Regions from separate parts of the Oxobacter pfennigii genome, predicted to be linked through region 2. Evidence: riboswitches for the same ligand, from Rfam matches in the RefSeq annotation. Region 2 holds a riboswitch; each other region holds the start of a gene.
The links. Region 2 has a riboswitch for cobalamin ahead of OXPF_RS20895 (ABC transporter substrate-binding protein). Riboswitches for the same ligand answer to the same signal wherever they lie in the genome.
Positions count from the first base shown of each region.

Region 1: another riboswitch for cobalamin. It lies ahead of OXPF_RS16615 (hydantoinase/oxoprolinase family protein); the one in region 2 lies ahead of OXPF_RS20895 (ABC transporter substrate-binding protein).
Region 3: another riboswitch for cobalamin. It lies ahead of OXPF_RS13765 (energy-coupling factor transporter transmembrane component T family protein); the one in region 2 lies ahead of OXPF_RS20895 (ABC transporter substrate-binding protein).
Region 4: another riboswitch for cobalamin. It lies ahead of cobT (nicotinate-nucleotide--dimethylbenzimidazole phosphoribosyltransferase); the one in region 2 lies ahead of OXPF_RS20895 (ABC transporter substrate-binding protein).

Region 1 is NZ_LKET01000043.1:63,890-72,203, reverse strand. Features, by position in the region: gene OXPF_RS16620 (hydantoinase B/oxoprolinase family protein) at 1-693, opposite strand, end outside; gene OXPF_RS16615 (hydantoinase/oxoprolinase family protein) at 694-2,757, opposite strand; cobalamin riboswitch at 2,860-3,053, opposite strand; gene OXPF_RS16610 (M24 family metallopeptidase) at 3,195-4,295, opposite strand; gene OXPF_RS16605 (helix-turn-helix domain-containing protein) at 4,341-4,904, opposite strand; gene OXPF_RS16600 (ABC transporter ATP-binding protein) at 5,101-6,063, opposite strand; gene OXPF_RS16595 (ABC transporter ATP-binding protein) at 6,066-7,043, opposite strand; gene nikC (nickel transporter permease) at 7,055-7,906, opposite strand; gene OXPF_RS16585 (ABC transporter permease) at 7,959-8,314, opposite strand, start outside.
Region 2 is NZ_LKET01000068.1:305,783-314,096, reverse strand. Features, by position in the region: gene OXPF_RS20915 (MATE family efflux transporter) at 1-632, shown strand, start outside; gene OXPF_RS20910 (cobyric acid synthase) at 706-2,145, shown strand; gene OXPF_RS20905 (ABC transporter ATP-binding protein) at 2,199-2,954, opposite strand; gene OXPF_RS20900 (FecCD family ABC transporter permease) at 2,955-3,953, opposite strand; gene OXPF_RS20895 (ABC transporter substrate-binding protein) at 3,940-4,905, opposite strand; cobalamin riboswitch at 5,030-5,226, opposite strand; gene OXPF_RS20890 (double-cubane-cluster-containing anaerobic reductase) at 5,286-6,440, opposite strand; gene OXPF_RS20885 (ferritin family protein) at 6,576-6,785, opposite strand; gene OXPF_RS20880 (SpoIIE family protein phosphatase) at 6,837-7,955, opposite strand.
Region 3 is NZ_LKET01000039.1:88,280-96,593, reverse strand. Features, by position in the region: gene OXPF_RS13770 (ABC transporter ATP-binding protein) at 1-593, opposite strand, end outside; gene OXPF_RS13765 (energy-coupling factor transporter transmembrane component T family protein) at 590-1,489, opposite strand; cobalamin riboswitch at 1,653-1,843, opposite strand; gene OXPF_RS13760 (AlkZ-related protein) at 1,979-2,686, shown strand; gene OXPF_RS13755 (DUF4430 domain-containing protein) at 2,873-8,218, opposite strand.
Region 4 is NZ_LKET01000021.1:179,945-188,258, reverse strand. Features, by position in the region: gene OXPF_RS04035 (methyl-accepting chemotaxis protein) at 1-345, shown strand, start outside; gene cobT (nicotinate-nucleotide--dimethylbenzimidazole phosphoribosyltransferase) at 484-1,611, opposite strand; cobalamin riboswitch at 1,719-1,897, opposite strand; gene OXPF_RS04025 (uroporphyrinogen decarboxylase family protein) at 2,204-3,217, shown strand; gene OXPF_RS04020 (uroporphyrinogen decarboxylase family protein) at 3,432-4,466, opposite strand; gene OXPF_RS04015 (uroporphyrinogen decarboxylase family protein) at 4,543-5,586, opposite strand; gene OXPF_RS04010 (uroporphyrinogen decarboxylase family protein) at 5,907-6,899, opposite strand; gene OXPF_RS04005 (DUF6179 domain-containing protein) at 7,201-8,314, opposite strand, start outside.

The DNA.
Region 1 (8,314 bases), on a different contig from region 2:
AAATTTAGAAATTCCTTTAATTGTCAGCTCCTCAGCCTTTAAGAGCAATTCCTCCGCTGCTTCCCTAACTTCCTTTAAGCCGTATTTATTAAGCATGTCAATTAATCGTTCACTGCCGATTTTATTGGCTCCAGCTTGAGCAAAAAGGTCGCTCTTCATCATTTTGGAATTCCTTGTATTATAGGTTATAAGCTCTAAGACATCGTCACAAAGGTTATTTTCCTTTACAAGCCTTGTGGGAGGAATTCTTATTCCCTCCTGAAAAATTTCCGTGGCGCCTGTGTTATAGCTGCCTGCAACTGCTCCTCCTATATCACCGTGATGTGCACGGCTGACTGTGAAAAATATAAGCTCTTTTTCATAAAACACAGGGGTGACTATACCTATATCCGGCAGGTGATTGCCTCCCATATAAGGGTCGTTTATGATAAATACATCCCCTTCCTCTATGCCTTCCTTATATTTTTCAAGAACAGCCTGTACACTAAAGGAACCGGCAGCGGCTAAAATAGGTATTCCGTTTAGCTGTGAGATGAGTTCTCCTCTGTTATTTGTGACACCGCAGGCAAAATCGCAGGCTTCTGCAAATATGGGAGAGCGGGAGGACTTTTCCAATGCTGCTCCCATCTCTTCTGATATGGTGTACAATCTGTTTGCTATAACAGACTGAAGAATGATTTTACCAACATCCAATTATTTCACCTCCTTCACATCCATGATTATATTGCCGCCTTCATCCTTATAAGCTTTATAATCAGGGCTTACAAATATTGTGGTATAATCCTTTTCAATGAGAGCAGGGCCTGAAACAATAACTTGGGCTTTTATATTCATGAATTTATAAACAGGCAAATCTTTAATTTTTAAATCCTTATCCCAGCACACTTTGCGGTATTCATCATATTTGGCACCGCTTTCCATACTAAAATTATTTGTATGGAAAGGTATATCATCTTCCTTTTCGCCTGCTTCAATACGCACATCCAGAATGACGCATTCATCTTCCGGCTCTTTATATCCGTAATATTTTTCATGAAGATTATTAAACTTTATTCTTAATTCCCTTATGCTGTTTTTATCGAGGCTTTCACCTTCAAAGGGGAGGGATAGCTGATGATGCTGATTTGAATACCGCACCCCAAAATAAAATCTAAATTCTCTTTTTTCAAAAGCCACCCCTTGCTGACTGAGATTGATGTCGGCACTTTTTTTAAGTTTACTCATCACCTGGTTTATTTCACCCATGCTGATTTCACTCATGCTCTTAATAAAGCTCTGGGCTATATCAGTTTTTATTTTTGACTTTAACATTCCCTGGGCACAAAACACTTCTCCAAAGGCAGGTATGATGATTTTTCTCACGCCAAGCTCCCGTGCTATCTTAGCTGCAAATATAGGCGATGCCCCGCCTGCCGCCAAAAGTGCAAAATCCATGGGGTTAAATCCTTTTTGCAGAGTCATTAAACTTACTGCATCCGCCATTTTTGCCGAAGCAACCTCATAAATTGCAAGGGCAGCATCATGGGGGCTTATGTTGAGAGGATCGGCTATTTTTTCTTTTATGGTTTTTAATGATAAATCTTTTCTTATTTTTATTGCTCCTTTTCCAAAGCTTTTTTCTTCTATAAATCCAAGGAGCAATGCGGCATCTGTGATGGTGGGGGCTTCTCCTCCTTTATCAAAGCAGGCAGGCCCTGGAAAACTTTCTGCTGATTCCGGCCCAACATTGAGTCTTAAGCTTTCATCCACCTTAGCAATGCTTCCGCCTCCTATACCCTGGGAATTTATATCCACTGCAGGCAGGCTTAAAGGATAACCCTCGACTGAAGTTTCAGACAAAATTTTTATTGAATGGCCCTTTATAAGGCTGACGTCAAAGCTTGTACCCCCCATATCAATAAGCACCATATCCGGTTGATTAAGTTCCATTGAAAGGGCTCTTGCTCCGCTTGATCCTGCCGCAGGGCCCGAAAAAAGGCCTTTGACTCCAAAATGGTTATCAAGAGATATGCTTGTGACTCCTCCGCTATTCTGAACCAGCTTCACGCCGCAATTTAGTCCCCATTCTTTAAGGGAAGATGATAATTCCTTAAGATAATGGGATATCTTTGGTGTAAGATAAGCATCCAAAACAGCAGTGGAAGTTCTCTCATACTCACCTAATTTGGGCGCAACTTCACTGGATAAGGATATATACACACCGGGGAGCATGTCTTCTAAATATGCCTTCACACATTTTTCATGAGCCGGGTTTAAAAAAGAGAATAAAAGGCATACGGCAACCGATTCTACTTTTAATAACTTAAGCTCATCCTTGATTTGCTTTAAATTGTCCAAATCCAGAGCAGTTATTTCCCTTCCGCTGTAATCAACTCTCCCTTTAAGGTTAAAGCGGAGATGCCGGGGTACCAAAACCTCCGGAGGTGATGCAAAGAAATTCCATTGATTGTCCAATTTTGAACGCCTCATCTCTAAGGCATCGTTAAATCCATCCGTTGTGATAAGGGCGGTCTTTACCCCTTTCCTTTGAATAAGGGCATTAACTGCAACGGTGTTTCCATGAACAAGGGATTTGATACAGGAAAGAAACTCCCTTGATGATAAGTTAAAATCATGAGCTAATATCTTAAGCCCTTCCATAACCGTTATAATGGGATTTCCCTTGTCTGAGGGGATTTTTACCGTTTTTATGCCCTCCGGACTTTGTGCAATAAAATCTGTAAATGTTCCCCCCATATCCACACCGACCTGAAACATACAACCACTCCTTAAAGTTTTTAAATAAAATAAAAAAGTCCTCAGCCTTTTAGACTGAGAACTTTGCCATCATTCTCTAAGTACCACCCTTTCCTGGAGAGTGTACAAATTCACCAACAAGCAGGTTTCCTGACTTGCGTATCATTGCAGCTTATCTCCTTCCCATTTTCCTATTATAAAAAACAGTGGTTTATTGATAAGCCGCTCCTCGCTTACAGTGGCGGGACCGTACAGGAATTTCACCTGATTCCCTATTATCCTCATTTTAATGAAGCACTTATTGGAAATATTCATTTATCTAGATTATATTAAAACTTTTTTAAAAAATCAAGGATAAATTATGAATAACACACGGCCTATCTATTTCTCTTAACATAAATATTTTAGCAAATTGCAAGTAATTAGGTAGATTGATGCTTATTTATGTAAACTCATTGTTATTTTATAATTATCATTTCCTTTGTGAACTTGTTAAGTATTTCCCCGCTGCCGTTATGGATTAAGACTATATCCTCAATTCTCATTCCAAACCTTCCCGGGATGTATATACCTGGTTCGATGCTAAAGGACATTCCGTCTTTTAAAATCTGCCTATTATCTTCTCTTATATACGGAGCTTCATGAACGGCAGTACCTATTCCATGGCCTGTCCTGTTTAAAAAGCATTCACCATAACCTGCATCTCTTATAACCTTCCTTGCCGCCAAATCTGTATCGCGAGCTGTTACTCCTGCTTTTACATAGCTTTCAGCACTTTTATTGGCTTCAAGTACTATGCTGTATATTTTCTTTTGCTCCTTTGTTGGTTCACCGACAAATACAGTTCTGGACATATCCGAGCAATATCCCTTGTACTTGCATCCAAAGTCCAAAACTATTATATCAGTGTCCTCGATAACCCTGCTGTTACCAACATAATGGGGCTTTGAGCTGTTAGGTCCTGACGCCACTATAGGCTCAAAGGATAAGCCTTCAGCTCCCTTTTCAAAAAATAGCTCTATTATTTTATCACCTATATCTTTTTCCGTAATACCCGGCCTAATATATTTTACTATTTCCGCTGCTACTTCATCGGCAATTAAAGAAGCCTTCCTTAGATAATCCCTCTCCTGTTGTGTCTTTACAACTCTTAACTCTTCCAATATACTGACACCATTTATGAAATTCATATCCAATACGGTCTTCATATCCAGCATATCAACAGCCCTTATGGCATCATTTACCCCTATGGTTTTTCCCTTAAGCCCGTATTTTATATTTGCCTTTTCTAAGCAAGGCAAAAAGCCTTCCGAATCACTCCATACAAATATGTCGGTTTGACCTCCGAAAACCTCCCTGGTCTCTTCATAATAAAGCTCAGGGGAAATGTAGAAAAATCTCCCGTCGGATAATATGAACAAGGCCTTGAATCTCTCGCATATAAAAGAGCTTTTGCCTGTAATGTATTCCATGTCCGAAGAGGTCCCTATAATCAATACATCGGCATTATTCTTTACCATCAGCTGAGCCAGCCTGTCTATCTTTTCGCTAAATTTCACTTGTATACCCTCCTTTCAAGGATTATATATAGTTAACAGTTCTCTTTATTTCCCGTTAAAAAAACTGGGAGAAGTTACAGAGATGATTTTAACAAGCCTGTTGGTAAAATTAGCCCAATTATGAGGAGTTGAAGAAGAATAATGGGCGCTGTCTCCCGGATACAATTCATAGGTATTGTCTTCTAAAAATAAAGTTAAAACCCCTTCCAGCACATATATAAATTCCTCACTGTCATGGCTGTAAGGAATCACTTCCTCTTCATGCAAATTTGGCAGTATGGTTACCACCATGGGCTCGAATTTCTTATCATGAATATCACTTGATAAGCTGCTGTGAATGAATTTGGATTCTTCAATCCTGAATACTTCCTGTTCATAGCTTCTTGTGATTAAAGGTCTTTTACTTTTTGGGGGATCGAAGAACAGCGCCAAGTCCGCATTCAGTGCCTCGGCAATTTTCTTCAATGACATTATGGCAACAGAAGTTTGTCCTCTCTCTGCCTGGGATATGAAGCTGACGGAAAGATTGGTTTTTTCGCTTAAATCCTTCAGCGTCAATCCTTTGGCAGTTCTTAATTCATTTATCTTTTGCCCTATTTCTTTTTGCATATACCAATCCTCCATATTAATATACTTTTGCTATATGATACAATGATTTCAAGTAACAAGCCATTTGAAATCATTTGACACGAATTTTGCACAGTAAAATTCATGATAAAACGAATCCTTGCAGTATTTATACTACTATAAAATTTTTATATATAAAAGATAATCCCCGGCAGCAATGCCAAGGATTTTATCCATTTTAGTACAAATGACAGGCTACGTTATGCTTATCACCGATGTCCTTCATGTCAGGCTCGTCGATTTTGCATACATCCATGCATTCACTGCATCTGGTGTGGAAGCGGCATCCCACCGGCGGATTTACAGGACTGGGCACATCCCCCGTCAATATAATTCTTTCTTTTTTTACCGTAGGGTCAGGTATTGGTATGGCAGATAAGAGCGCCTTAGTATAAGGATGCTTCGGTGAAGTATATAAAGTATCTCCTTCTCCTATTTCAACCAGCTTTCCAAGGTACATTACCCCCACTCTGTCGCTTACATGCTTGACTACATTAAGGCCGTGGGCTATGAATAAATAAGTCAAGTTAAATTCTTTTTGCAAATCGTCTAATAAGTTCAGTACCTGTGCCTGTATTGATACATCCAGGGCCGAAACCGGCTCATCGCACACAATAAGTTTAGGCCTTACAGCCAAAGCCCTTGCAATTCCCACCCTTTGTCTTTGCCCGCCTGAAAATTCATGTGGGAATCGGTTTTTATGATAGCTTGCAAGCCCTACATAATCAAGAAGCTTGTTTACTTCCTTATCCAAATCTTTATTGCCTACAACCTTATTTATCTTCATGGGCTCTGCAATTGTATCGCCTATGGTCATCCTGGGATTCAAGGATGCGTAAGGATCCTGAAATATAATCTGAATACTTTTGCACAGCTCTTTTTTTTCGTTATTGCTAAGCTGAGTTATATTCTTACCCTCAAATAAAACCTCTCCCGATGTGGGCTCCAGCAAATTGACGATCATCCTGCCTGTGGTGGATTTTCCGCATCCGGATTCACCAACCAGGCCTAAAGTTTCGCCGGCGAAAATTTCAAAGCTTATATCATCAACGGCTTTGACGTAGTTTGCTGCCTTACCGAAAAAACCCTTCTCAATGGGAAAATATTTTTTAAGATTTTTAACCTCCAATAAGGTTTTCATTATTATATCTCACCTCCGTTATCCTTTGAGCATAAAAAGCATCTTACTTCTCTGCCATCATAGTTTATAAGAGGTGGTTCTTCCAATTTGCATATATCCATACATTCACTGCATCTTGAATTAAAAGAACAGCCTTGAGGCATTTTCAAAGGATTGGGAACCATACCGGGTATCATATAAAGCTTTTCTCTTTTTTCATCCATTTTTGGTATGGAATTTATCAATCCCTTAGTATACGGATGCATGGGATTCTGAAATAATTCCTTTACCCTTCCTTTTTCCACAACTTTGCCGCAGTACATTACAACAACATTATCGGCTACTTCGGCCACCACTCCCAAATCATGGGTAATCAAAAGTATTGCCGTACCTAATCTTTCCTTAAGCTTTAACATAAGGTCAAGAATTTGTGCCTGAATGGTAACATCCAAAGCTGTGGTAGGCTCATCGGCTATTAAAAGCTGAGGATTACAGGACAGTGCGATAGCGATCATCACCCTTTGCCTCATTCCGCCGGATAATTGGTGGGGATAGTCTTTGAGCCTTTCCTTAGGCGATGGTATTCCAACCAGTTCCAGCATTTCCGCAGCCTTTTTTTCTGCATCTTTTTTGCTGACTTTTTCATGCCTTATCAATGTCTCTGTAATTTGTCTCCCGATTGTAAATACAGGATTCAATGAGGTCATGGGCTCCTGAAATATCATGGAAATATCCTTGCCCCTTATGTCCCTCATTTCTTTTGAGGATTTTCTAAGCAAATCCTCTCCTTTAAAAAGTATTTCACCATCGGCTATTTTCCCGGGCGGGGTGGCTATAAGCCCCATTATGGAAAGGGAAGTTACGCTTTTTCCGCTTCCCGACTCACCGACAACTGCAACTACTTCTCCTTTGTCTATTTCAAAATTAACCCCATCTACGGCATTAACTGTTCCGCCTTTTACTTTAAACTGTGTTTTTAAATTTTTAACTTCAAGTAACATATAAAATCCCCCTACTTGCGAAGCTTTGGATCAAGGGCATCCCTCAAACCATCACCAAATAAATTAAAGGCTAAAACAGTAATGGTAATTGCAATACCCGGGAACAAAACGATATAGGGGGCATTGTAAAAATAACCTCTTCCTGCTCCTAACATACTTCCCCATTCTGCATAGGGAGGCTGTATTCCAAGTCCTAAAAATCCTAATGCCGATGTATCAAGTATTGCCGTTGAAACTCCCAGGGTGGCACGTACGATAATAGGGGATATTACATTTGGAATTATATGCTTGAATATGATTGCCATATCTCTGTTTCCTATGGCCTTGGCAGCCTGTACATATTCGTTTTCCTTTATGGATAAAATTGAACCCCTGACTATTCTTGCATATTCAGGTATGGTTACAATACTTATTGCAATAATAGCATTGTCAATTCCCCTTCCAAGGGCGCTCATAAAGGCTATGGCCAATAGCATGGACGGGAAAGCCAGCATTATATCCATAAACCTCATAATAAGCATATCTACCCAACCACCATAGTATCCCGCAAGGGAGCCTAATACAATACCGATGGATAAGGCAATAGCCACTGCCGTCACGCCTACTCTTAAGGATATCTTCGTACCGTCGATTATCCTGCTTAAAATATCTCTTCCCTGTTCATCGGTGCCTAATATGTGCTCACTGGACGGCGGTTTTAAGCTCTGGGATAATTCACCCTGATAGGGATTGTAGGGCATTATATATTTACCGAAGAGAGCTACTAAAATTAAAAGGATGATTATAGTCAGGCCTATCATGGCTGCTTTGTTTCTTCTCAATATTTCCCACATATTCTTAAAGGGGGAGGTTATTTCATCCATATCATCTTGGGTCTCAATCTTTGTATCAACATTTGCTTCCATAACTTTCCTCCTATGAATATTTTATTCTTGGGTCTAAGAAGGCATAGAGGATATCAACTATAAGGTTTATGATGACAAACACAGCCGCCAAAAGTATTACCGAACCCTGGACTACGGGATAATCAGACTTCAAAATTGAATCAATGGCATAGCTTCCTACCCCCGGCCATGAAAATACCGTTTCGGTCAGCACTGCTCCTCCGAGAAGGGAGCCTAACTGAAGCCCTATTACCGTTACAATGGGAATGAGAGCATTTCTTAAAGCATGCCTGAAAATTACTATTTTCTCCAATAAACCCTTTGCCCTGGCTGTACGGATAAAATCCTGCCTTACGATTTCCAGCATGGTAGACCTGGTCATACGTG
Region 2 (8,314 bases):
TTTCCAACAGCTTTTTAAATATGATTCTTAATAAGAGCCTTTTGGCTTACGGCGGAGATGTGGCCGTGTCGGGTATGGGAATCATAAACAGCCTTCAGACCATACTTGTAATGCCAATCGGCGGTATAAGGCAGGGTGTACAGCCAATTGTGAGCTTTAATTTCGGAGCAAAAAAATACGACAGGGTTAAAACGGCAATAAAAATGGGCATAACTGCGGCATCGTCAATTGTCATCATAAGCTATACCATATCAAGGATATTTCCGGAATTTTTAATATCACTTTTTAACAGGGAACCGGAGTTATTAAAATTCGGAGTTTATGCCCTGGGCGCATGGTTTTTGTGCCTGCCCGTTACCGGTTTTCAAATGATTAGTTCAAGCTATTTCCAGGCTATCGGAAAATCAAAAACAGCCACATTTTTAACTTTGACAAGGCAGGTAATATTCCTTATCCCTGCAATAATAATTTTCTCAAAACTGTGGGGATTAAACGGAATACTTTACGCCGCTCCCTTTGCGGACTTTACGGCTGCTTTAGTTACAGGCGTATGCTTCTATAGAAGCATAAGGAAGCTGGGTACGGAAGATAAAGGTGAAGTCACCGAGGTGTTGATGATGGAAAATGAATAGAAAATTACTTTCAGTATCTTGGGTTTTTAGATATAATTTATTTTAAGATAAATAAACGAAAGGATTTTAAATTATGGCATTATCTATTATGCTTCAAGGTACAGCCTCTAACGTGGGCAAAAGCATGCTTGCCGCCGCATTGTGCCGTATATTCAGACAGGACGGATATAGTGTTGCACCTTTTAAATCATGGAATATGGCTCTAAACTCCTACATCACCCGGGAGGGCCTGGAAATAGGACGGGCTCAGGTAGTGCAGGCGGAATGTGCGGGCATTGAGCCGACGGTAGATATGCAGCCCATTCTTATAAAGCCAATGCGCGGTACAGAGCCCCAGATTATACTCCATGGTGAGGTTTTAAATCTTAAACCCGGAGATAATTGGAAAGAAATTGCAGGAAAAGCAATTAAGGAATCCTGGGACCATCTTTCAGAGCAATATGACGTAATCGTTATAGAAGGTGCGGGAAGCCCCTCTGAGATAAATATAAAAGACGGTGATTTGGCTAATATGTTTGTGGCTAAGCTGACCAATTCACCGGTGCTATTGGTAGGTGACATTGACCCGGGCGGGGTATTTGCTTCAGTTGCAGGCACCAATCTTTTGTTTGACGAAGAAGAACGCAATCACTTCAAAGGGGTACTGATAAATAAGTTTCGGGGTTACAAGTCTCACTTGGAACCCGGCTTAAGAATGTTGGAGGATATAATTCATAAGCCTGTTGTGGGAGTAATTCCATATACTGAGCTTGATATCGATGATGAAGACAGCTTAACGACGCGGTTTACCGCTAAAAATAGCGGAGGAGTGGATATTGCCGTCATACGCTTGCCTCATATATCTAATTTTACCGATTTTAATGCACTGGGCCGTATACCGGGACTTAGTATACGCTATGTAAAAAATCCCGCCGAGCTTGGCAAACCGGATCTTTTAATCCTGCCTGGTACCAAGAATACCATGGGAGACCTTTTATGGCTCCGTGAAATAGGACTGGAGGAGCCGATTGCATCTCTTGCAGAGGAAGGCCGTAACATACTTGGTGTTTGCGGAGGTTATCAGATGTTGGGCGAAAGGCTATCTGATCCTAAAGGAGTGGAAATAGGCGGCGAAATGGAGGGACTGGCTTTGCTTCCTCTTAACACTGTGTTTGAAGGGGCCAAGACTCGCACCCGGGTTAACGGGACCTTCGAAGGTGTATGCTATGATGCCTATGAAATACACATGGGGGTGACCCGTGCATCAAATGGAAATCTTCCTTCAATTATTTATAAAAAGGGTAATATTTCAGGGACCTATCTTCACGGATTATTTGACGGGGATGCGGCAGGTATGCTGAAGCTTTTAAAAGTAAATTTGCCGGAATTAAAAGACCTGCCAAGCTATAACGATTATAAGCAATCCCAGTACGATCTTTTAGCAGATACCTTCCGTGCAAATGCCGATATGAATAAAATATATGAAATAATGAATTCCTTTAAGAGTTCATTCGACATGAAAATTACTTCGTAATTTTCATGAATCATGTAAAAAAGGCGTTGAGTAAAAACTCAACGCTTCTTATATTATTGCCATTGTCCGTACATATCTTTAAACCAGGCATATACATCAAGAGAATAGGCGCTGTGCAAATTTTCTCGGGAAAAAACCTCCGATATTGGCCCTTGAGAAACCGTCTTGCCGCGATGTAAGAGCAGTGCCTGTGTGCCGTAAGCCTTTGCAAGGCTCAAATCATGCACTACCGATATTACCGCACGCTCAGGCTCCTTAAGCCAGTCCCGGATCAGTTCAAAGACTTCCTTTTGATACTGTAAGTCTAAATGGTTTGTAGGTTCATCCAATATCAATATCTTGGGATTCTGGGCAAAGAGCTGTGCTAAAAATGTACGCTGAAGCTCACCGCCGGATAATGTCAGCACAGATTGCTTTAAAAATGGCTCCAGGCCGGTACGACTAATAGCTTCGGCAACAGCATCATCATCAGCTTGCGACTTCCCCGCAAATAACCCCGGAGAATGGGCATACCTTCCTAACCGCACTATTTCCTCCACGGTATATCCGTAACCTACGCTGTGACTTTGTGACAACACACCTACGAGCTTTGCAAGCTCATTGGGCCGGTAGCTCTTGGCATTGCGACCTAATACGCTGATATTACCCGAATATGACGTACCGCCGCTTATGGAGCTCACTACCGTTGACTTACCTGCACCGTTAGGTCCGACAAGCATCAGCCATTGTCCGGCTTTCAGAGAAAAGCTCACCTTATCTGTGACTGTGAGTTCTCCGTATCTGACGGTTAAGTCGCTAACCTTAAGCATCTAACGCCTGCCTCCTTTACTTGATGAGTAGAATATCCAGATAAACAGCAATGCTCCGACGAAACTGGTGATTATACCAATGGGCAATTCCCGAGGATTTAAAAAGGTACGTGCAGCCAGGTCCGAAAGCATAAGGAAAATTGCTCCTCCGAAGGCGCTTGCCGGGAGCAGTCTCTTATGGTTTGGCCCTACAACCATGCGTATCATATGAGGTGTTACCAATCCTACGAAACCGATAGTTCCGCTAATGCTGACACACACGCCGATTAGCGCTGACACACAGATTAAAACCAGAAGCTTGACTTGTCTGACATTCACGCCGATGTTCCTTGCATTGTCCTCTCCAACGGCAAAAGCATTGAGTTCTCGGGTCTGGAGCATCAGTAATCCGCCGAACAGAACCAGGGCACCTAAAAGCATTGCGGCGTTTCCGTAAGTGCATCCCGCAAAGCTCCCCATAGTCCAAAATACTATGGTCTTTACCTTTTCGCCTGCAAAGGTAACTAACAGCGAAGTTATGCTGGATACAAACATATTGAATATCACGCCTAAAAGGATTATGGTATTGGTTGACAGAGAAAAATCCAGCTTATAGGCCAGCGCAAGCACCGTTATAATGGATATAAAAGCAAATAGCATAGCCGTTAAGACCGTTCCGGCAAAAGGAAAGCCGGGGATTGACAGACCTAACGCAATGGCAAGGACGGCGCCTAAGGAGGCACCTCCGCTGACCCCAAGGGTAGTCCCGTCTGCCAGGGGGTTTTTAAGCAAGCCCTGCATTGCCGCACCGCCAACCGACAGTGACGCTCCTGCCAGCGCCACACACAGCACTCGCGGCAAGCGTATGGTCATTATTATTACGCTTTTCATAAACTCCGACAGAGGCACATTCACGCTGCCCAGCGCAACGCACAGTATTGCCACAACGAGAGTTACCGCCCCGAAGATCAGGTACTCAGTAAGCCGGAAACCTTCTGGCTTGGATTTATTGGCCGCCATAGACAAAGTTGTAGAGCATCTCTACTCCGTCGGCAAGGCGGGGGCCGGGACGTGTCAGCTCGTTATTCGGCATATTTATAATTCCGTTATTTGCGACAGCCTTTACGTTATTCCAGCCGGGACGGGATTTGATACTTTCGACAGGTTCAAGACCCTCACCAAAATACATAGTTACTGTCATAATGTAGTCGGGATTGCGTTCCAGTACTTGCTCTTCAGAGATTTCTGCCCAATCGCTGATGTCTCCGAAGGTATTTTTTAAGCCTAATATATTAGCAGCCTCATCCATAAATGTATTGCTTCCAGCAGTCCACAAGCCAAATTCCAGAGGCGAAACCTCAAAGTAAATGCTCTTGCCGGATGCTTTGGCAGAGGCTTTTGCACCAATGTCATCAATCTTTGTTTTCATATTTTCAATTATTTTAGCCGCTTCTTCATTTCTATTGAGTATCTTGCCCATAAGTGCGATACTCTTGTATGTACCAGCAATATCAATTGCATCGGAAGCCACTACGGCAATGCCGGCTTGAGTGAGTTGGTTTATTTGCTCATTTGTTTGAGCCATGGTCCCCATAAAAACTACTTGAGGTTTGAGGGAAATAATCTGTTCAATGTTGGTATCATTGCCCGAGCCGACAGACGCAACTTCAAGTACTTCCGCCGGGTAGTCACAGTATTCGCCACGGCCTACCATAGTATCACCTAAGCCAAGAGCATAGACAATCTCGGCATTGGCAGCAGTGATTGCAACTATCCTTGTAACGGGTTCTTTTATTGTCACTTCACGCCCGGTCATGTCCGTTACAGTGAGCGGATACACAGTTTTGGCTGTAGGTTCAACTGTACCTGTGGGTGTCGGCGACGGAGTGTTTTCAGAATTGGTTGCACAGCCTGCTAACATGGATATGGCAAGAGCTGCAGATAAAGCAATTGACAATATCTGGCGTTTCATAATGAAAAGCCCCTTTCTTGTATATATTTGTATAAAAGAATAACCGCTCCCATCCAGATAGGAGCGGCAAGAAACATTTTCAGACTGGCACAATGCCTATACAGCCGACCATCCCAACCCCAGAGGTAAGCATAATGTCTATACAGGTCTCCCGGCTTGGCTTCATCTTACTGGGGTGCCTTCCCACCCTGCGGCAGTGACTTAATACCCTTTCATCAGCTTCACGGTTACTGGGATAGCCCCGAAATTACATCGGCGTCCCCACAGAGCGGTAGTATAACGCTCCGGCGCATTTTACGCATACAGACGGATTATTCTAGTTGCTGTATAATTTTAACCCGCCAGGACAGCTTTGTCAAGGGGAATGAGTGTTTTGTGCATCAGGCGTCAAGCATTTCAACAAAGGCAGCCAGCCTTGTTTTAAGCTGACCTGTATCATTTTGCGAATAATCGGTTTCAATGCTTATATAAGGCAAATTCTTCTTTTCATTCACAAGTCTTTTAACGCTGTAGGTTTCAATATTATAGGTATGACATGCTTGAAGAATGACGTCTATTACTCCCTGAACCCTGTATTTATCTATAAGCTCTGATAATAATTCAATCCTGTTGTTATTTGGCGACATACAGGAACAGGCTATACTTATATATTTTTCAGCCAGCGCTTCAAAAGGGTCTTTATCTTCATCAACAAGTGTATCTATAGCTTTAACACCGCTGCAGTTTTCAAAACAAACTATCACACCGCCGTTGTCCTCAACAGCCTTTACTATTTTTTCACTGACACCGCCTATGGGGCAGCCGGTAATTAGTATCCTGGGGCTGTCTTGAAGATTTCTCCTTGCGCCTTTATCATAAAGCTCTTTTATTTGCTTTGTCAGGGCAGCAACGGAGTCAACCTGTTCTTCTTTGCTGGTTTTAAAATTTGCACCGTTAAGTACCTGAAACATTTCGTAGCCTGAAATAGGGGGAGGGCAAAACAAAGCCAGCTCGTAAAACTCCTTTAAAGCTTTTCTTTGTTCGTTTCTGTCCTTTATTGCCTTTTTGAGCTTTTCATAGGTTATTTCAACATTGAACTCTTTTTCCACTCGTTCTTTAAGGGAGATTATTTCATCTCTCCAAAGCGCAAGAGATTTACCGTTGCTGCCGGACTGGGGCAATTGCATTATATGCATTGGTTTTATCTCACCGAGGTATTCGTACATTTTCTTTTTTCCGTCACAGGTGGTTTCACCGACTAGCATGTCTGAAAAATAAAAATAAGGGCAGGTATCGGTAATTGCATGTCCATAACTGGATTTTATAAGAGGGCATAAGTTTCTTGGAAGTACTTCTTCAGCCGCAGCTATGGGTTCATTGCTTGTACCGCAAAGGGATATGGGTATAGCGCCTGCTGCCATTATGATTTCCCAGGGGGTAAAAGTACAGTAAGTTCCGACAACTTTCCTGCCTTCTTCCTTTAATTTCATGATTTCAATAAATCCTGCTTTTCTTGCTTCACTGAATGTATCAAATGCTTCAGGCAAATTAATCATCAAATCACTCCAAGCTTTCATTTTAAAAGTAATTATATATGAATGACAGCCTTATTACTAATTGAAAAAACCAATATAACAGCCATAATTAATTTAAAAAAGCAATTCTCTAAATGATTAAGATTTTAGGGTGGTTTATTTTTCTTTGTTTGCTTTCAGCATTTTTGCAAAACCTTCATAACGGGTGCGAAGTATTCTCTCATGCTCTTCTTCGTCTGTTCTCATCTGTTCAAAAAATTTCTTTACCATTGGATCCTCTGCGTGGTCAGCCAGCTTTTGATAATGCTGCTGGGCTTTAATTTCATCTTCGATAGCTTCCAAAATGCCAGTCAGTATTTTTTGCATATAATCTATCCCTTCATAATATAAACTTAAAACTTGTCAGCATGTTCACGCTTATAGCAGTTTTACTGCAACCAAAGTTATATCGTCCCTGGTTTTCTCATAACTTAAAAAGTCAATGAAATCCTCATGAATTTTATTAACCATTTGAGCAGGATTCAGTTGATGAATTTCGGCAACCAGTTTCTTAAGCCTGCCTTCATAAAATTCATTGTGAGACATTTGTTCTGGCAGTCCGTCAGACATAATGAGCAGGGTCATCCCAGGAGAAAAGTGTGCTGTAGAATCCTCATATTTTAACAATTGGGCACCTATGGCTGTTGATATGGGAAGATTCGCATTGCCAAGCTCTGTTATATTTTCTTTATCCTTTATTAATAAAGGACTGATATGAAGGCCGGCATTGCAGTAAGTAAGTTCATTTGTCTTCAAATCAATAACTGCCATAAGCAAGCATACCAGATATTCCTCGGGATAACCTTCCTTTAAATAGTGTTCAATAAAGAAATCCATGATTTCTTTAGGCGATAATAATTGACCGGGTGTATGTTTTAACCTGAAAAAACTTCCTATAGTATCCTTTATAAAAATCGCCAGCATGGCACTATCCAATCCATGTCCCGAGACATCAGCAATAAAGCATACATATTGCTCAAAGAAATCATTGAGCAAACCATTGTCAACTTTAAAAGCATCGAATATATCTCCGCCCAAATCTTCAGCAGGAATGTACAAAGAGGCAAAAGATATGTTTTCATTATCCGGAAGGCTCATAGGCAGGGAGCGCTTGTGTATCTTAATTGCATTTGTTATTTCAACATCCAGCTTCTTCTTAATTCTCTCAAACTCAATATATTTTTCATTTCCATAAATATATATAAGATTATCTTTCTTTACAAACTTAAAATGAAGTTTAAATACACCGTGTTTGCCCTTTAATAGAAATTCATCCCAGGAAGAAGGTATATCTGAAACGCTGCTGATGGCGGATTGTGCTTTATTGATGTGAATGTCTGCTATGTAATCTAAAAATTTTTTTTGTTCCAGTTCTAAAGCATCATAGCCTAAATATGACTGTACGGGCTTATTGGAAAAAACAATCTGGCCATTGCTGTCACATACTAAAATATGATCATCGATCATATCGGCTATTGTTTCATATATTTTCATCATTAAAAGTTCAACTCCAAAGTATTTACCCCCAATTTTACTACATTTTTCACCTTTTAGCTACATTTTTATACGTATTATAATGTAATTTATACGTAAATTTCATGCAGCAGGATTTCAACAAAATCTTGTACTTCCTTAACTTAAATGAAGTTACAGCTTGACAATTTATGGAATGATTCATATAATATAGGAGGCAGAGTAATAGTCTGCCGGATACTTATTCGAAAGGAGTTGTTGTTAATGTCTGTTATAAATGCAAAGGTGGTTTTTGAATAATTGAATATCGGCACAGGCGTTTAAATTGCCGGTGCGCCTTCTTTCGAGCAACCTGAATAGTGTGAAAGCAATGTGCACGCTAT
Region 3 (8,314 bases), on a different contig from region 2:
ACCATAACTACAGTTTTTCCCAGGTCCCGGTTAAGTCTTTTAATGGAATTTAACACTTCTTCCCCGCCTATGGGATCCAGCTGGGATATGGGTTCATCAAAGGCAACTATATCCGGATCCATAGCCATGACGGAAGCTATGGCTACCCTCTGCTTTTGCCCCCCCGATATTTCCGTATTTTTTCTGTCTCTTATTTCATTTAGCCCGAGGAAAGACATGGATTCCGCCACATTTCTCTTCATGCTGTCCAAATCCATGACCAAATTCTCAAGTCCAAAGGCTATCTCTCTTTCCACGTCCTGGAGGACCATTTGCTTTTCCGGATCCTGAAAAACCATCCCTACCGTCTTCAATATATCCTGCCTGTCCATATGTTCTATATCTTTCCCTTTTAGCATTACCTTTCCCCCAATGGTCCCGCCATAGAATCCGGGGACAATGCCGTTAAACAGCCTTAACAGCGTCGATTTGCCGCAGCCCGAAGGACCGGCTATCAATACAAATTCTCCTTCCTTTATGGTAAGATTTATATTATCCACGGCATTTTCAGAGCTTTCGGGGTACCTGTAAAATACATCATCCAATTTAATCATTTCCAAGTTTTCCACCACCAGTTTATTATTGAAGGTATAAATAAAAGTATTATAAATATAATTTCCTGCAGGGATAGGGGAATTTTAATACTGTCCAGCACAGGATAGAAGGCATATCTGTGAAAACCATTGACCAGAAAATATATAAGGTAAATAAAAAATATGACTATGAAACCAAGCATCATCCAATCCCCGGCCGTGAACCTTTCGCTGAAATAAGAGCTTCTTTTGGAGTACATTCCATATCCCCTTGAGTACATGGATTCTGCCATATCCGCCGAGTTTTCTATGCTGGACAAAAATAATATATTAACGATGGATGCGCTGCTTGCCAGCCTTTTTCTAAGGCCCCTGCGGCTCATCATATTCCCTCGTAATTTTTCCACTTCTTTGATATTTAAATAGGCATTCATTATTGTCGTAAAGAGCCTTAGAGTCATATTTACCAGCAAGGCGGACTTGCCCAGGAATTTTGAAAAATATCCGAAAGCCCTGTCGGGATGGATGACTAAATTCCCAAAACCGAATAAAACAGTTACTCCGATTATTTTAAAACCGCTGAACAATCCATATAATATCGCTTCCATTGTGATTTTTATCCTGCCAAGGATTGGTATGTTAAAATGCCCTGTATAAATAACCGTTTCTCCCGAAGACACAAGTAAAGGATTCAATATAATTAAAAGCAGTACAAAGGGCAGCATCATCTTTCCGTATTTAAACAAATCCTTTCCCGACCCATCCATATAAGCCATGGCTAAAATGCTTAATATTGAAATTAATATGTATAAGGGGTTTTCAATAAATATAAAAATTAAGACGTACAAAAATATAAGCGAAACAGTAACAAGTGGGTGCAGCGACTGCAAGAATGTATTTCTGGCTTTATATATCATAAAATCATCGCTTTCCAAAATTTTATCGATAGGGAATATGCAAAATAAAAAACACCTCAATATTTCAGAGGTGTTTAAAAACACAATTTATTTTGAGCAGCCAAAAAATACGGACTACCCTATATACATTGCTTTCCGACGCTGCGTTATCTTTCCCTCCGAAAGATTCGACAATTAACGGGCAGGTTTCCTGGCTGAGCTTCATCCTACTCCCAACTCTTCCCAGAATATATTATTCCAGTGATTCTTGCTGGTTTCGTCAACATCACAGTAACGGTGGGCTGCAGTGGTATTTCACCACTTTCCCTTTTAACCCATCCCTGTGGAATGGGCACCCGATAATGGAATATTCAGTTTTAATCTTAATAAAAATATAGCATACTATTACATCCAATACAATAGCAAAGGGATTTACAGGTATCTTTTTTTGAAAAAGTATGTCTTATTTATGTGGTATAATGTTTTCATACTTGTCAAGGAGGGTTTTGGATGAGTAGTAAGCAAATAAAAAACTACGGCGATTTTATTAGCGCCTTGCTGGACGCTGGGTTCTCAATGGGAGGCGGGAACAGCGAAGGGATTTTCTCTGTAATTTCATGGAATTGGGAGGAAGAACCGCCTTATGAAACGCCTGTTCGCTGGCACACCGGCGACCCGGAGACTGACCCGTGGGAATGGCGCATGCGTGTGCTGGACGAGCGTAAGGATATTGCTTATGCAAAACTGTTCTTTAAGAAAAGCGGATATATCGTCAAAGAATGGGTTCCCTATTTTCTCGCGGTTCGCAGAGGCAATATGACCTTTGATGAAAAATACTCGGACGGTGCAATCAGCAACCACGCGAAACGCATTTACGGCACCATCCTTGAAAACGGTATGCTGCCGTTACATGCCATAAAGCAGCTTGCAGGTTTTGGCAAAGAAGAAAAATCTCAATTTGAGCGGGCCTTGGTTGAACTGCAGATGAAAATGTATCTGACCATGTACGGAAGGCAGCAGAAAATATCTAAAAAAGGTGAGGAATACGGCTGGTCGTCAACGGTGTTTTGCACAACCGAGAGTTTTTGGGGTGAGGACGTATTTGAAAAAGCCTCAAAAATCGGAAAGGATGAGGCCATTCAAAAAATAACAAATCATATTTTTACTCTTAATCCAAACGGTGAACCAAAAAACATTTTGAAATTTATCAAAGGCTAGTGTTCCTTTAACCGTATTGAAAGCTTGGCTGCAGAAATTCTGCCTGGCTTTTTTTAAATTGAAGTAAATCTGTAGCTAAATAAGCATGTAATTAAAAATGGCCCGTGCAGGCGACTGAAACCTGCACGGGCCAAATAAAAGGAGGCTGTTTGTTAATCTATGACTTTAAAAGTTTAGCGTATAACCTTAATTGTCTACATCTATTAATATAGGCTCTGCAAGCTGTTTCATAACATCAAATGTATCCCATACGAACACCTTAATCTTGTATGTGCCGGTATCGGGGATGGCAAATCCTCCCGAGAGCCTTACCGTTTCACCGGATGCAACTTCTTTTGATGCATAGGCATAATTTATCATCTCGTTTTTACCTTCTGTAATGTCATAGAGGCAGATGATCAATGTAGCCTGCTGGGGTAAATCATTATTGTTGGTCATCTGTACGGTTACATTGGCATCTTCTCCGTTGCTGAATTCTCCGTCATCTGTCCTTTCAACGGTAAATCCTGTCATCGGTTCCACAGTTACTTTGCAATACGGGCGGGAAATGTCAATAACTTCATCATCATCTTCGTTGAACCGCACAGCGGAAATCAGGTATTCGCCGGGCTCATCAAAACTTATTTCTGCTGTACCGTCCTGGCCGGTAAATATTCCGGTGGAATTGCCGGCATTTACTTCTCCGTCACCGCTTATATAAAGCTCTGCTCCTTCAATAGCTTCCGGTCCGGTAGACTGGCCAAACATCCAATTTGCAATATTTTCCCCCGTAAGAGTCAGGTTTAGCTTTTCTCCTGTTTTTACTGTAGCTTCTTCCCTGTCAAACATGGAGTGATATCCGTATATCCAGTCCACGCAGAAAACTACCACACTGTCTCCTTCTTGAAGCTCATACTGGGAAATAAGGTCTGTTGATGGCATTTCATTGTTAACGGCATACATCCAGGATACGCCATAGGTATCGTTTTCCTGGCCGAATATTGATTTAATAAGGCCGCTGCTTACATCCAGTATACTCTTATCCACCGGGTCTGCTCCGGCACCTTCTTCTATTCCTTTCACCAGAGCATGCAGGGCCGTCACTTTACCGTTATCGGTGCCGCCAAAGGATTGAGGATTAAAGTATTCTATGGAATCAAGGGTGGTCTTGGGCAGCAAGGTTACATCCGGCCCTTCAATTCTGATAGAAATATTTTTCACGGCCTTCTCTGCCACCGGGTCAATATCCGGTGCATTGAGCCAGGAGTTAAGGTAAGGCGGATTACTGCCATTATAGGATGTTTCCTGTTCATAATCGTTTATATAGTGCCATATGACTTGGTCTCCGTCTGCCAAAGTTTGCTGCTTAAGCCCCACATTGGAATGGATTCCGTTGACTGTATACATCCATCCGGATTTTGGACCGTTATCAAAGGCATATAGCCAGTAGCCTTTTAATACAGCCGGTGCCGTAATTCCGGCTACATAGTTATCCTCGGCACCCTCCTGGGAAAGCCCTGCATCCTCAATTGCCATCATAAATAAGTCATACATTTTGCTGCCTTTATCCATTGTATAGGCTTTGGTTTTTATCCAGTTTATATAACCGTCAAAGCGGGGTTGCCCATCTTCATGAACAGTGTCACCGATGAGGCGGAAGGTGACGGTTATATCATCCGAAGTACTGAAGGTGACTTTGTAGTCCGGCGCTAAGCGGACCACAAGTGGCAAACCGTTTGCATGGTATTTCTCGATTTGCAAAGAATGGTCGCCGTCAGTGAGATGGGCGCTTTCTATTTGCACTCTGCCATTTTCATCCGTTGTGTAAGTAACATCGTCCCAGGTCACGGTGGCCTCGGAAATTGGTACGGTATAAGGCACCTCCACCGTATCTCCGTCTTGCTCTACCCATTGAGTACCAGAGGCGGTAAAGGTGATTATACCGCTGCTGTTTAATTGGGAGGTATCCACTGTAGGATAGAGGCAGTTTGCATCGCCGTAATACAACAGTAATTCATCATTACCTTCTACATTATAGTCGGAAACTCCAACATTAGGTAAAATACCGTTAACGCGGTAGTTCCATCCGTCATAACCTCCAAAATGAGCCTGCTCCTCTCCATTTATAGCGGATATATATTTACCGAAACTGGTGTCGGCAAAGGTTATGGATAGAGAATCCTCATGTTCATCGAGATAATTCAGCACATCATATGCTGTGACATCTCCCGTGTTGGGTACCGTCACGCTGCCGTTATAGAGATTGCCGTCAATACCCTCGATACGTACATTTACGATAATGTCTTCGGCCACACCGAAGCAGAAAAGATATCCTGATTCGTTGAACAAATAGAGGTTTCCGTCATTATCGGCAGCAATCTGCTCAAAGGCAAACTGGGATATGGACGGCACCGCAACCTTACTTATTTTCGCATCATCGGCAGTGGTAACGGCTGCTGAGTCCTCCAGCACATAAACAGGCGCTGGTTCGGAATAGCCCTGGAAATAGAGATATACCTTATGGCTGTTGCCTTCATTGGCATAAGCTGTGCTGAGTATAGGTGTGCTTTGGACTTTAACTTTTTCTCCGCTATCAATGGTATAAATGGTCTCCAGAGTGTATGAAGAGCTTCCGCTTGGCTTCACAGGCGTCGCTTTCAGCACATCGACTTTTCCCTTCTGGCCTGTCAGGTACACCCTGTCATTATAGATTACGGGAGTGCAGAGGCTTTCCTGGCTGACGTCTGTAATAACGGGCCTGTCCGCCGTTCCTCCTGTATTTGTAATGAGCTTTCCCTGAGCATCCAGCTTTACAGCATACAGCTTGGCACCGGAGTATGAGGCAAAATAGAGCCTTCCGGTATCTTTACTGTAAGCAACGCCGCCCCAGGTATAGATATTGTTATCAGAGCTGAATTCCCATGTACTTATAACCTCTCCCGTCTTGTATTTTACGGCATAAAGGGTCTGGACAGCAGCCACATAGTAATTATCGCCTACTACGGTGCCCGAATTCCAGTTAAAATCGTCATTTAAGCTCCATGCAGGTTTGTTGCGGCCGTTTTCATCCACTTCAAAGCTGGTGGTCTTGAAAGCATTTTTGCCGCAGAAAATATACCCGTCGCTGTACACAATGGGACGGAAATTACCGACAGTCCCTTTGCTGTTCAGGCTGCCGTTGACCTGGGTGCTGTGCTGGCCACCGACAGTTGTCCGCCAGAGTTCCTTAAGGGTGCCTGCTTCAAAGGCGGTAATATAAGAGCTTCCGGCAAGGAAAAGTACACCGTCGCCATAGGCCAGGTAATCGTACATATAGCCTGCTGTACCGGCAGTTACCTGTGCCTTGATTTCACCTGTTTCCTTATCTATTTTGTTAAGATATCCGTCGCCGGTTAGGTAAACGTAGCCATCCGCCACGACAAAGGACCCTGCATAGGCTGCTCCAAAATTATCGGTCGAACTTATCTGTGTCGCCCATTTTTCAATTGCTTCACCGGCGCTTACAGGCAAAGGGGAATTTATTATGGCATTGCCATCCTTATGGTTATATGCCCCTGCCCAGCCGGCGGCGCCTGAACTGCTTCGGTCCTTGTTCAAAATGATCCTAATAACACCCACGCCTCCAAAAGCTCCGGATGCGGGATAGCAGCCATCCAATGTGACGGTATAAGTGTAATCTCCGTTGAGGCCGTCGAAATGCCCCTCCGTCCCGGAAACCTCATTATTCTCACTGTCAAAAACTTTAATGAGCGCACCGGCGGCGCTGTCAACTCCCTCTCCGGCTATAATCTCAAAGTCTACGCTATAGTACATGGAAAGAGAGATTTCGTTTGTCCCATTTTCTGAAACTGTGAATTCGCCAGTTATGGTTGGGAATCCTTCCTTTGAGACCTCATAGTTATATGTACCGTCTTCCAGGGAGTAGGTGAAAGTACCTCCCGATACCGAGACAGGGACATAGGTAAAGCCGTCACGGAATATCTTTACTATTGCCTCTGGGTTATCCACAATAAATGTAAACACCCTCGGGTCGGTCATATTGACGGTGGTGATATTATATGTTCCCGTTATTCCCAGGCATTCGGCGGTAATGGTGGCAGTGCCCGCCGATTTAGCCGCAACGACGCCGCTGTCATCTACTGTAGCCACACCGGGGTTGCTGCTGCTCCAGTTTACAACATAATTGGGAGAAACGCTCAAAGGCACGGCACTTCCTACCTTTAGGCTCTCTACGCCTGCCGGCTGCGATACCTCAAAGGATTGGGGCAGTGATGACACGGCAGCATCCTTCTTTACCGGGTTTGCCACTATGCTGTCCACCTTGAAGGTAGCACAGTAAAGGCCCTCGCTTTCGGATGTGACATATTTGTCTCCAGCCTGCATATAATATGTATCTCCAAGCTTGCCTGCAAAAGCCACGTAATAGGCAGCCATGGGAAGATTAGCCGCCATATCCCGGACATATCCGGTGCCCGGATCATGGTTTAATGCAAGCTGTGTGCTGCTTTCTACAGGGCTGTCTAATTTTAAAGAAACGATGCCCTTTCCATCAATAAATTTGCCTGTACCATTGCAAAATACGGCGCCTTTCATAACATCAAATGAGGCTCTGTTACCCGAAGCCGCAATAAAGGATGCGTTATCCTTAATACTCATTGTTGAATCTTTAGCAAGATATACTCCGTTGGTCTGCCCATAGGTAAACAAAGAGCCTACCTTGACTGTAACCGGCCCGTCGGAGCGTATTCCATAGGATTGATCAACGCTGGTGGCATTGATCAATGTGACGGTACCGCCGTTTTGTATAAAAGAGGTACCGCTGCCACTGATCATAAGTGCCGCTGAGGTTCCTGCTCCTACTTTTTCCTGAAGGGCAACATTCAGGCTACCGCTGTTTACGGTAAGGGTTGGACCCGATGTAGCCTCCCCTCCTTTTGTCAGGTAGAAGCCATTGGATGTGTTAACACCCGTAGTGTTGGTAACCGTAACGTCAGCTTCATCAATGGTAATATCTCCGCTGGAATAAATTGGGTAGGAGCTACCAATGATATTAAGAGTGCCTGTACCCTTTATATTCAACTCTCCGTTTCCAATCCTGAACCCGGGTCCTTTTTCGTTGGAAATTGTATTGTCGGTGCCTGCCTTGACCGTCAGGTTGACAACAGCTCCGCCTTCAACAGAAAAAGCGTTGGCATTGGTGGCGGCATCGGCCGGTCGCAGGATTGCCGCGTTATCTAAGGTCAGGTTGACTGTACCTGCCGTGTCTATACTGACTATGGTTGATGTTGTGACGCCGGTAATCACATAATTACCGCCCTCGGTTATGGAAATATTCTCCGTAGCTTCCGAAAGATCTATTTCCACCGTAGTCGGAGTAGTAACATATGCAACAGCCGCCCCGTCAATGGCTTTAGTATAGCTGGCTGCAAGATGGCTCCCTGCTTCGGCCAGCGCATTGGCAGGGAATAATGATAACAGCATCATCAACACCATTAACGTTGAAAGCAGCCGCTTCAGCTTTTTTTGATACGTCTTCTTATGAAATAATTTCATTACGCTCTTTTTTCCCCCTTTAAAATAAAATTTATATACGTCTATTAAGCCTGTCTCTCTGAAATCACCCCCTTAAAAAGCAAAATAAAAAAACAC
Region 4 (8,314 bases), on a different contig from region 2:
AGTACTAATGAAATAATAGAATTTGTTAAAAGCATTTCCGCTCAGACCAATCTCTTAGGTTTAAATGCCGCTATTGAAGCAGCAAGAGCAGGTGAGGCAGGAAGAGGCTTTAATATTGTAGCTCAGGAAATCAGAAAGCTATCCAATTCCAGTGGTGAATCAATTGCTCAGATAAATGACATAATACAAAAAATTAAAGAATCCATTGAGGATATAACAAATGGTGTAAGCAAAGTAAATGGGTCTTTTCAGGATCAGGCGGCAGCTTTCGAAGAAATTACCGCTTCCATAGAAGAATTGAACAAGAATGCCCATGTACTTGAACAGCTGGCCGAAAATCTTTAATATACGCATAAATGATTTTATCCCCCCGAATTAAGCCCGGGGGGATATATATTTATTTTCTTTTTCAGAAACTAAAACATGCACAAGTACTCATTTTATGTTTTATACATAAAATGTCAATAATCTTAAAATTCCTATTTAAAAATCTCCCGTAGTGACACCGGCTGTTTCAAAGGTAGCCATCTCATCGGCAATTTTAATTGCAGCTTCTGCTATCGGGAACATTAATGCGGCTCCTGTCCCCTCTCCTAATCTCATATGAAAATCCAATCTTGGTCCTAAACCCATCTGTTTTAAGGCCAAGCGCTGTCCTTGCTCTTCCGAGCTATGGGATGAAATCATATAAGAAGCAGATAGCCGTGCGATTTTTGCTGCTGTCAGCGCTGCCGCCACTGAAATAATGCCGTCCAAAATAACAGGCACATTCTGATAGGAAGCTTCCAATATTGCTCCTGTAAGGGCTGCAATCTCCAATCCTCCCACCTTTGAAATTACATCTATGGGGTCGTCAACATCGGGCTGGTTGACTTCTATTGCGCGTTTTATAACTTCCTGTTTATGCTTTAAGGCATCATCTTTGACCCCTGTTCCGCGTCCTGTGACTTCCTCAACAGAATGGCCTGTGAAAACTGAAATAAGAGCAGAGCTTGGTGTCGTATTGCCAATACCAACCTCACCTGTTGCCAGAATGTTCACTCCTGATTTAATAGCATCAGCCGCAACCTTTGCCCCGGTTAAGATTGCCATCAGAGCATCCTTCCTTGACATTGCAGGCCCATGCATCATATTATCCGTTCCACTTTTTACTCTGTTTATCATAAGCTCAGGAGGATTAAGCAGCGGCGCAATTCCTACATCTGTACAAATAACCTCTGCTCCCGCATGGCAGGCTAAAATATTAATACCTGCATTTCCATTTAAGTAGCTGTAAAACATTTGGGCCGTTATCTCCTGGGGAGCGGCGCTTACCCCTTCTGCCACAACGCCATGGTCCCCGGCCATAAGAAGAACTGCCTTGCCTGCAATTTTAGGATGAGAAGTCCTCATTATGCCTGCAATCTGCTCGGCAATATCTTCCAGAACACCCAAGCTCCTTAAAGGCTTAATTTTTGCATTCAGCCTTTCTCTCATTGCCATAATAGCTGCTTCGTCTAATCCTTCAATTCCCGATACGAGCTCCTTAAGTGCAGCTTCAAGCTCTTTCATTTCCGCCTCTTTGATATTGGCCACGCCGTGATATGCAGTCACATTTTTTGATACAGTCATTTTAATCGCCTCCACTTTATTTTTTATAAAAAAATAAAGTCCCGCCACAAATTAATTGTGGTCGGGACTTTGCCGTCATCTCCGCCGCTTTTCCTTTATTAAAGAAAAGACTTTTTTCATCTCAGGCAGGTCTCCTGACTTAAGACTCAAACGCATCATTGCCCCTTCCCAGCATAAGCCAGTGGATCGGCAAGAGCTCGTCCTTACAGTGGTGGGTCCGTACCGGATTCTTACCGGTTTCCCTATTCTCCCCGAAAATCGGGGCACCTAAGATAATTTTATAATATTTTAATAAAATTTTATCATAAATGCTGAAAAAGTCAAGCTATATGCCATCCACCCTTTTAGGGTTTATATAAACCTCATAAAATGATCAGGAGCTAAAATCATAAGGAGAATTTAAATATATTGCCTTACAGGTATAAGTTTTTGACTGTCTGAATCATCATCAATTTTGGAATAATAAAAAAATTAACTTATATGCACAATCATAATATGTAAAAATTATTTCAAATTATTATAATTTCAAAACATGTTAAATGATGGTAATATTTATAATAGTATATATAAATATTTTTTAAGGGGGATTAATATGTTCGATCTTACAGGGAGGCTTACACCCAGAGAAAACTATTTAAGACTGCTTAAAGGAGGCCATCCGGATTATATTTGCCATGTTTCCGAAATTACAAAAGGAATGTTCTTTGATCCTTTGGCCATGGCTTACATGAACAGGGTCCCGGGAGCCATATCAAAAGACAGATGGGGTATATCATGGAAGTGGCTTGAAGGACATCCGGCTGCCAACCCCTATGTAACGGAAGAAACAAAAGTGATAAAAGATATCCGGCATTGGGATAAGTACATAGATGTTCCCTGGCCTTCCAAATTCAATGTTGACTGGACAGAAGCAGAAAAAAGAGCCCAGGAATTTGACCGGCAAAATTATCTTCTCATGGGATGCTGTTTTACCGGCCTCTTTGAACTGACGCATATGCTGATGGGCTTTGAAGACGCCCTCATGAACTATATTGAAGAACCTGAAGCCATGGGAGAGCTCTTAGATGTTTTATGCGAATTCAAGCTTGCATATCTTAAAGAACTGATAGACCATATCAAGCCTGACATGATTCACATCCATGATGACTGGGGAAACAAAAAGGATCTGTTCATGCACCCCGATACCTGGAGGGCTCTTTTAAAACCCCGCTGGGCAAAAATATATGAATATATGAAATCAAGAGGAGTGTTGATACAGCATCATGCCGACTGTGTATGCGAACCGATTGTTCAGGATATGTCCGAGATAGGAATTGACGTATGGCAGGGTGTAATACCTCAGAATAACATACATGAAATTCAAAAGACTCTCAACGGTTCAATGGCACTTCAGGGCGGTATTGACGGCGTTGTATTTGACAAAGCAGACTGGACAGAAGCTGAAGTGAGAAAAGAAGTTAGAAGAGCCTGCGATGAATATGTACCCCAGGGATATTTCATACCCGAAATACCTAACGGTCAGCCATTAACGCCTGGTATTAACGATATAGTAATAGATGAACTCAATTCCTACGGAGAGCATTTCTTTAAGAAGCAGAAAATATAATAGCACAGGGGCTCCAGAATTATGAACAACGTAAATGAGCATTGTGAGAGTTCTTTAAAAGTTCTTGGTGACGCCGCCTCATAACTTTTGATTGTTTGAGCGATTAGCGAGTTATCAAAAATTCTTGCATTTTCAAGGCAGGGAGCCTTAAAACTTACAGAACCCGAATACGAATGGAGTGTTCATAATTCTGGATCCCCTATTTTTAAGATACTTATTTTATGTAATAACCTCTGCCGTATAAATAAGCTTCGCTCTTAATCCATGAGTTGATCTTTGCAATGTCAGGATCTCCTATTCTCCCCAAAGCATTGGCGGCTATTGCAAAACCTCCGCCGGGTGCGTATTTATCAATCGCATCCCGTACGCCCTGCCTCGTTTCCTCCTCATCTGCATCCGGCCATGTGTCTGGTACAACCCATTCATAGCATCCTGCTACAGCAAGTTTGCCTTTATATTTTTCTTTTATGCTTAAAAGGTCATTTGTGGGCTGTGCCGGATCCCATACCCTGACTCCCAATTCAACCATATCATCTAAAAAGTCTTCACATCTCCCACAGTTATGCAGCTGTATGGGAATGCCCCTTTCGTTCACAGGTTTCAATATCCTTTCATAAACAGGCTTAAATATGTCTCTGAACATTTCAACAGACATGAAGGGATTTAGCTTTGCTGCCGTATCATCAGCAAAATAAACCAGGTCCGGTTTATAATACTCCACGGATTTTTCAATAACAGGCAAATAAAAATCTGCCATATAATTGAGCAATTCCTTGCAGTATTCCGGCTCCTCATATAATGCGCAGAGTCCGCTGTTAAAGCCCATAAAGGCAATAAGCTGTTGAAATGGCATAAATCCTACGTTTATGCATGCAGCCGATTCGTCGAGGTTTATTTTGGCAAATTCGTAATTTTTCTTTGCCTGCTGTTCCCAATCCACCTCCGGCATTTTTGGAGCTTTTATAACCTGGTGCCATTTGGTAATATCCTCCAAAATAAAATTGTTAGGCTCAGGAATACCTCCATAACCCGTTTCTTCATTGGCAACATAATGCACTCCCCATATATCGTATCTTCCTTCAGGCGGTGTCATTGCAGGCATTCCGAATATAAAAGGTCCTACATTCTTATATACCGGTTCACCCTTCCATGGTGGATTTCCCATTGTGAATACAGGAACATATTCCGGCATTTCTCCTTTTAAGATACGCATATAATTTTCTTTCGGAGTCAGCTTTGATTTATACATTGTGTGCCTCCTTTTATTAATATTATAGAAGGCATGAATATGCCTTCTATAATTAATGTGATTAATTCCTCACTTATTATTTTATATAATAATCTCTTGTGTAATAGTAAACTTCACTTTGAAGGATTTCATTAACCTTGGCAATGTCAGGATCGCCGAATTTGCCAAGGGCATTAGCTCTTGCCGCATATCCGCCGCCAGGTGCGTATTTGTCAATGGCATCCCTTACGCTCTGCCTAAGTTCTTCTTCATTATATTCCGGCCATGTTAATGGAACCTTCCAGTCATAGCATCCGCAGACAGTAAGTTTACCTTTAAACTTTTCTTTAATGCTCAAAAGATTATTTGCAGTCTGTGCCGGGTCCCAGGCTCTGACTCCCAACTTAACCATATCATCTAAAAAGTCTTCGCATCTTCCGCAGTTATGAAGCTGTATTGGAATGCCTCTGTCGTTTGCGGGTTTTAAAAGTCTTGCATAGGCGGGTACAAATATATCCTGAAAAATGTCGAGAGAAATGAAGGGATTTAGTTTGGCAGCAGTATCATCAAGGATATAAACCATATCAGGTTTATAAACATCAACTGCTTTTTCAATGAAGGGCATATAATAGTCAATCATAAAATTGATCAGTTCCTTGCAGGATTCCGGTTCTTCCAGCAATGCGCAAAGACCGTTGTTAAAGCCCATCAAAGCTATCAGCTGCTGGAAAGGCATCAAAGGAATGTTCATCATCGCCGCTGATTGAGTGGTATCGATGTTTGAAAACTCATAGTCCTTTTTCATCTGTGCATCCCAGTCTATTTCATCTACGGCAGGAGTTTCAGGAGCTTTTACAACTTCATGCCATTTTGTCACATCTTCAAGTATGAAATTGTTTGGTTCAGGAATGCCGCCATAGTTCGTCTCTTCATTGGCTACATAATGTACACCCCAGATATCTGTTCTTCCATCTTTAGATGGTGCGCCGGGAGTTCCCCAGATATTAGGCCCTACCATCTTCCAGGCTGTTTCACCATTGTAGCCCGGTAATCCCATGGTATGTATAGGTACCCAATCAGGTATTTCCCCTCTTACAACCTTCAGATAATTTTCCTTTGGTGTCAATTTTGATTTTGACATTAGGTTTACCCTCCTTTTTATAATTAACTAATTTAAAATTAGTTAAAAACAATCCGTTATAAAAATAACATTATATATTTAATATTAATACCTTTTACATAAATTTACAACCATTCCGTTTTTGACCTTTTCGACTTTGTTCTGATATGTTGATAAGTTCTTTTTATGATGGATATGATTGAATTGCCACGGAAATTGGCAGGATAATTAAGAGATGCTTTATACCTAAAATATAAGGGGCACTTTTATAAGTGCCCCTTATATTTTTATTATGCCAGCACTGTTATTCGCAGTTTATATGCGGAATAGATGTCTACAATTTAGAACATTACTTTACTCATTCTGTCTATCTCTGCAGTTACAGTTTCATAAACGCCTGTATATAAACTGTTGGCTCCGCCCATTGTTGTATTGGGTATAAAATATAATTTACCGCAGTTTGTACAAGCTCTTTCTACTTCTCTTCTTATTACTTCAAGTGACCAGTCTTCCCGGTCTACTACACCATTATCGATATCACCCATAAATGTAATCTGGCCGCCGTATTTTTTAATCAATTCAGGTGTATTGTTGGTAGTCATAACTCCCTGCCATATGTCTATTCCCATTTCGATCATATACGGAACCAAATTTGCCGCATATGAATCGCTGTGATGAACGATTAACTCTACTCCATGGGATTTGTAATATCCGTATATCTTCTTGAAACCAGGAACGATAAATTCGGCAAACATATCAGGGGACATAAAAGAATTGAGCTGGCTGCCCCAGTCATCATGATGAATAATTACTTCGGGCTTTACTATGTCACAAACAAGCTGTGCGTACTGCAATTTCCAATCCACGATGTAATCGATTAATTCATGCAATGCTTCAGGCTCTTCATAAAAATACATCAGGCAATCGTCTATTCCGGTTAAGTAATGAACCTGTTCAAAAATTCCCGGTGTAACAAGCATGGATAGAAACTGCTCATTTCTGTCAACCTTGGCAGCTTGAGCAAGAATGTTATCCCAGGCTCCTTCGGCATAATCAAATGTAGGACCCTTCACTACCTCTTTCCACTTGGTAATATCATTTACTACCTTGTGTGCCGGGTCATGAAGGGGAAAGGCAGCCGGTACATTTGGGGGAAATCTTCTTACAACTCCCCATCCATCTGTTACATCCGGCCCTCCTTTAACTGTAGGCCTGGGATTTTTTGCAGTAATTGGGTCTCCGGCGACCATTGCAAAAGCCTCCCATTGGTTTACAAATCTGTCGGGGTGTCCGCCTCTAATAGTCTCTAAAAGGTTCTGTCTTTTGGTTAACATATACATACCTCCTTTTAATGAATGACTATTTAACTGCAAAATCAAGTGCTTGTCCCTTATAATGATTAAATAATAGATAATGCTATGATATTTTCATAGTGAGTCTACTATAACAATATTACAAAAAATATCATTATATTACTATTTAAATATAACATTTACTGTTCCTATTTACCATCCCTGATATAATAAATTTACAGTTTATTTTCTTCTAGAGAAATTTCAAAACCATAATTTATTACTACACCGAAAACATTTCGTGCATTCTTATTTGTATTTATTCTAAGTTCTTTCAATATCATCAGTTATCAATAAGACGCTCCATGACTTCAAGAATATGCTCCTGCCTGTCTGCTTTAAGCCTGTTAAAGTACCTTTTAAGGTATATTCGCAGTACCCGTTCATCTTCGGACAAATCCACAGCCTGAATAAAAGTTTGAAACGGATGTCTTTTAATTAATGCAGCAATCTCACCATTTCCAAGGATATCAAAGACGTATAGCATCTCTTCCTGGCTTAATTTGCCATCAAGCAATAAATCTTCAAAATCACCAAAGGATTTTACTTTTTCTTTTATAAGCTCAGACTTATCAGATGAATACCGGCATTCGTGCAACTCACCTATAAACTTCCTGTAATCTTCATCCCTCATCTTGGCACCGGATGAAAATCTCACCTTAGGCCTCATGTCGGGATTAACAGGGCATACAAATACTTTATCAAGAGTATCTTCTCTGACTGCGTTTATTATAGTTGCTGTGATTTGAGGCAGGCATATTTTAATATATCTTTGAAGGGGGATACTTGATATATCCGCCTCTTTAAAGATCTTCTCTGCTGCATTATGAATTTTAAAAATAAGCAAGTTGTCGTCATCTTTACACAGCTCACTATATAGCTGTTCAACTTCCTGCCCTGAAATATCCAGCTTCAAAACGCTTCGGTTTGCAAGCACACATCCTAATGCCGCTGCCAATACCTGCTCAAATATATTAATTAGCAGGTCCTTGTAACCTTCATCATATCCGCAGAGCAGATGATGTATATCCTCCGCGGCAAAATTTCTGCAAAACTGGTTTTCAAGAAAAATATTTTCAAGATATTTTAAAATATATTCAACGCCCGCCAAACCTGTAATAGTATTGCAAATCTGATAATCGATGGATGCAATAGTTTCATGGGCTTCATATTCCGGATTATATAATTCAAAAAAACTTCCTACGCCATTATGGCTTACCGTTGCGTTATAGGCGTAGTTTATGGTAGTCAATTTATTGCCTTGAATCATCCTATAGATATGCTTTGCTGCATGAATTTTCGCGTTAATTAATTTCCTGCCTTTTTGATATATTAAAGAAACCGGCGATGTTTTTATTTGGCTCACAGCATGTCCGGTATCCTGCAGAGATTTCAAA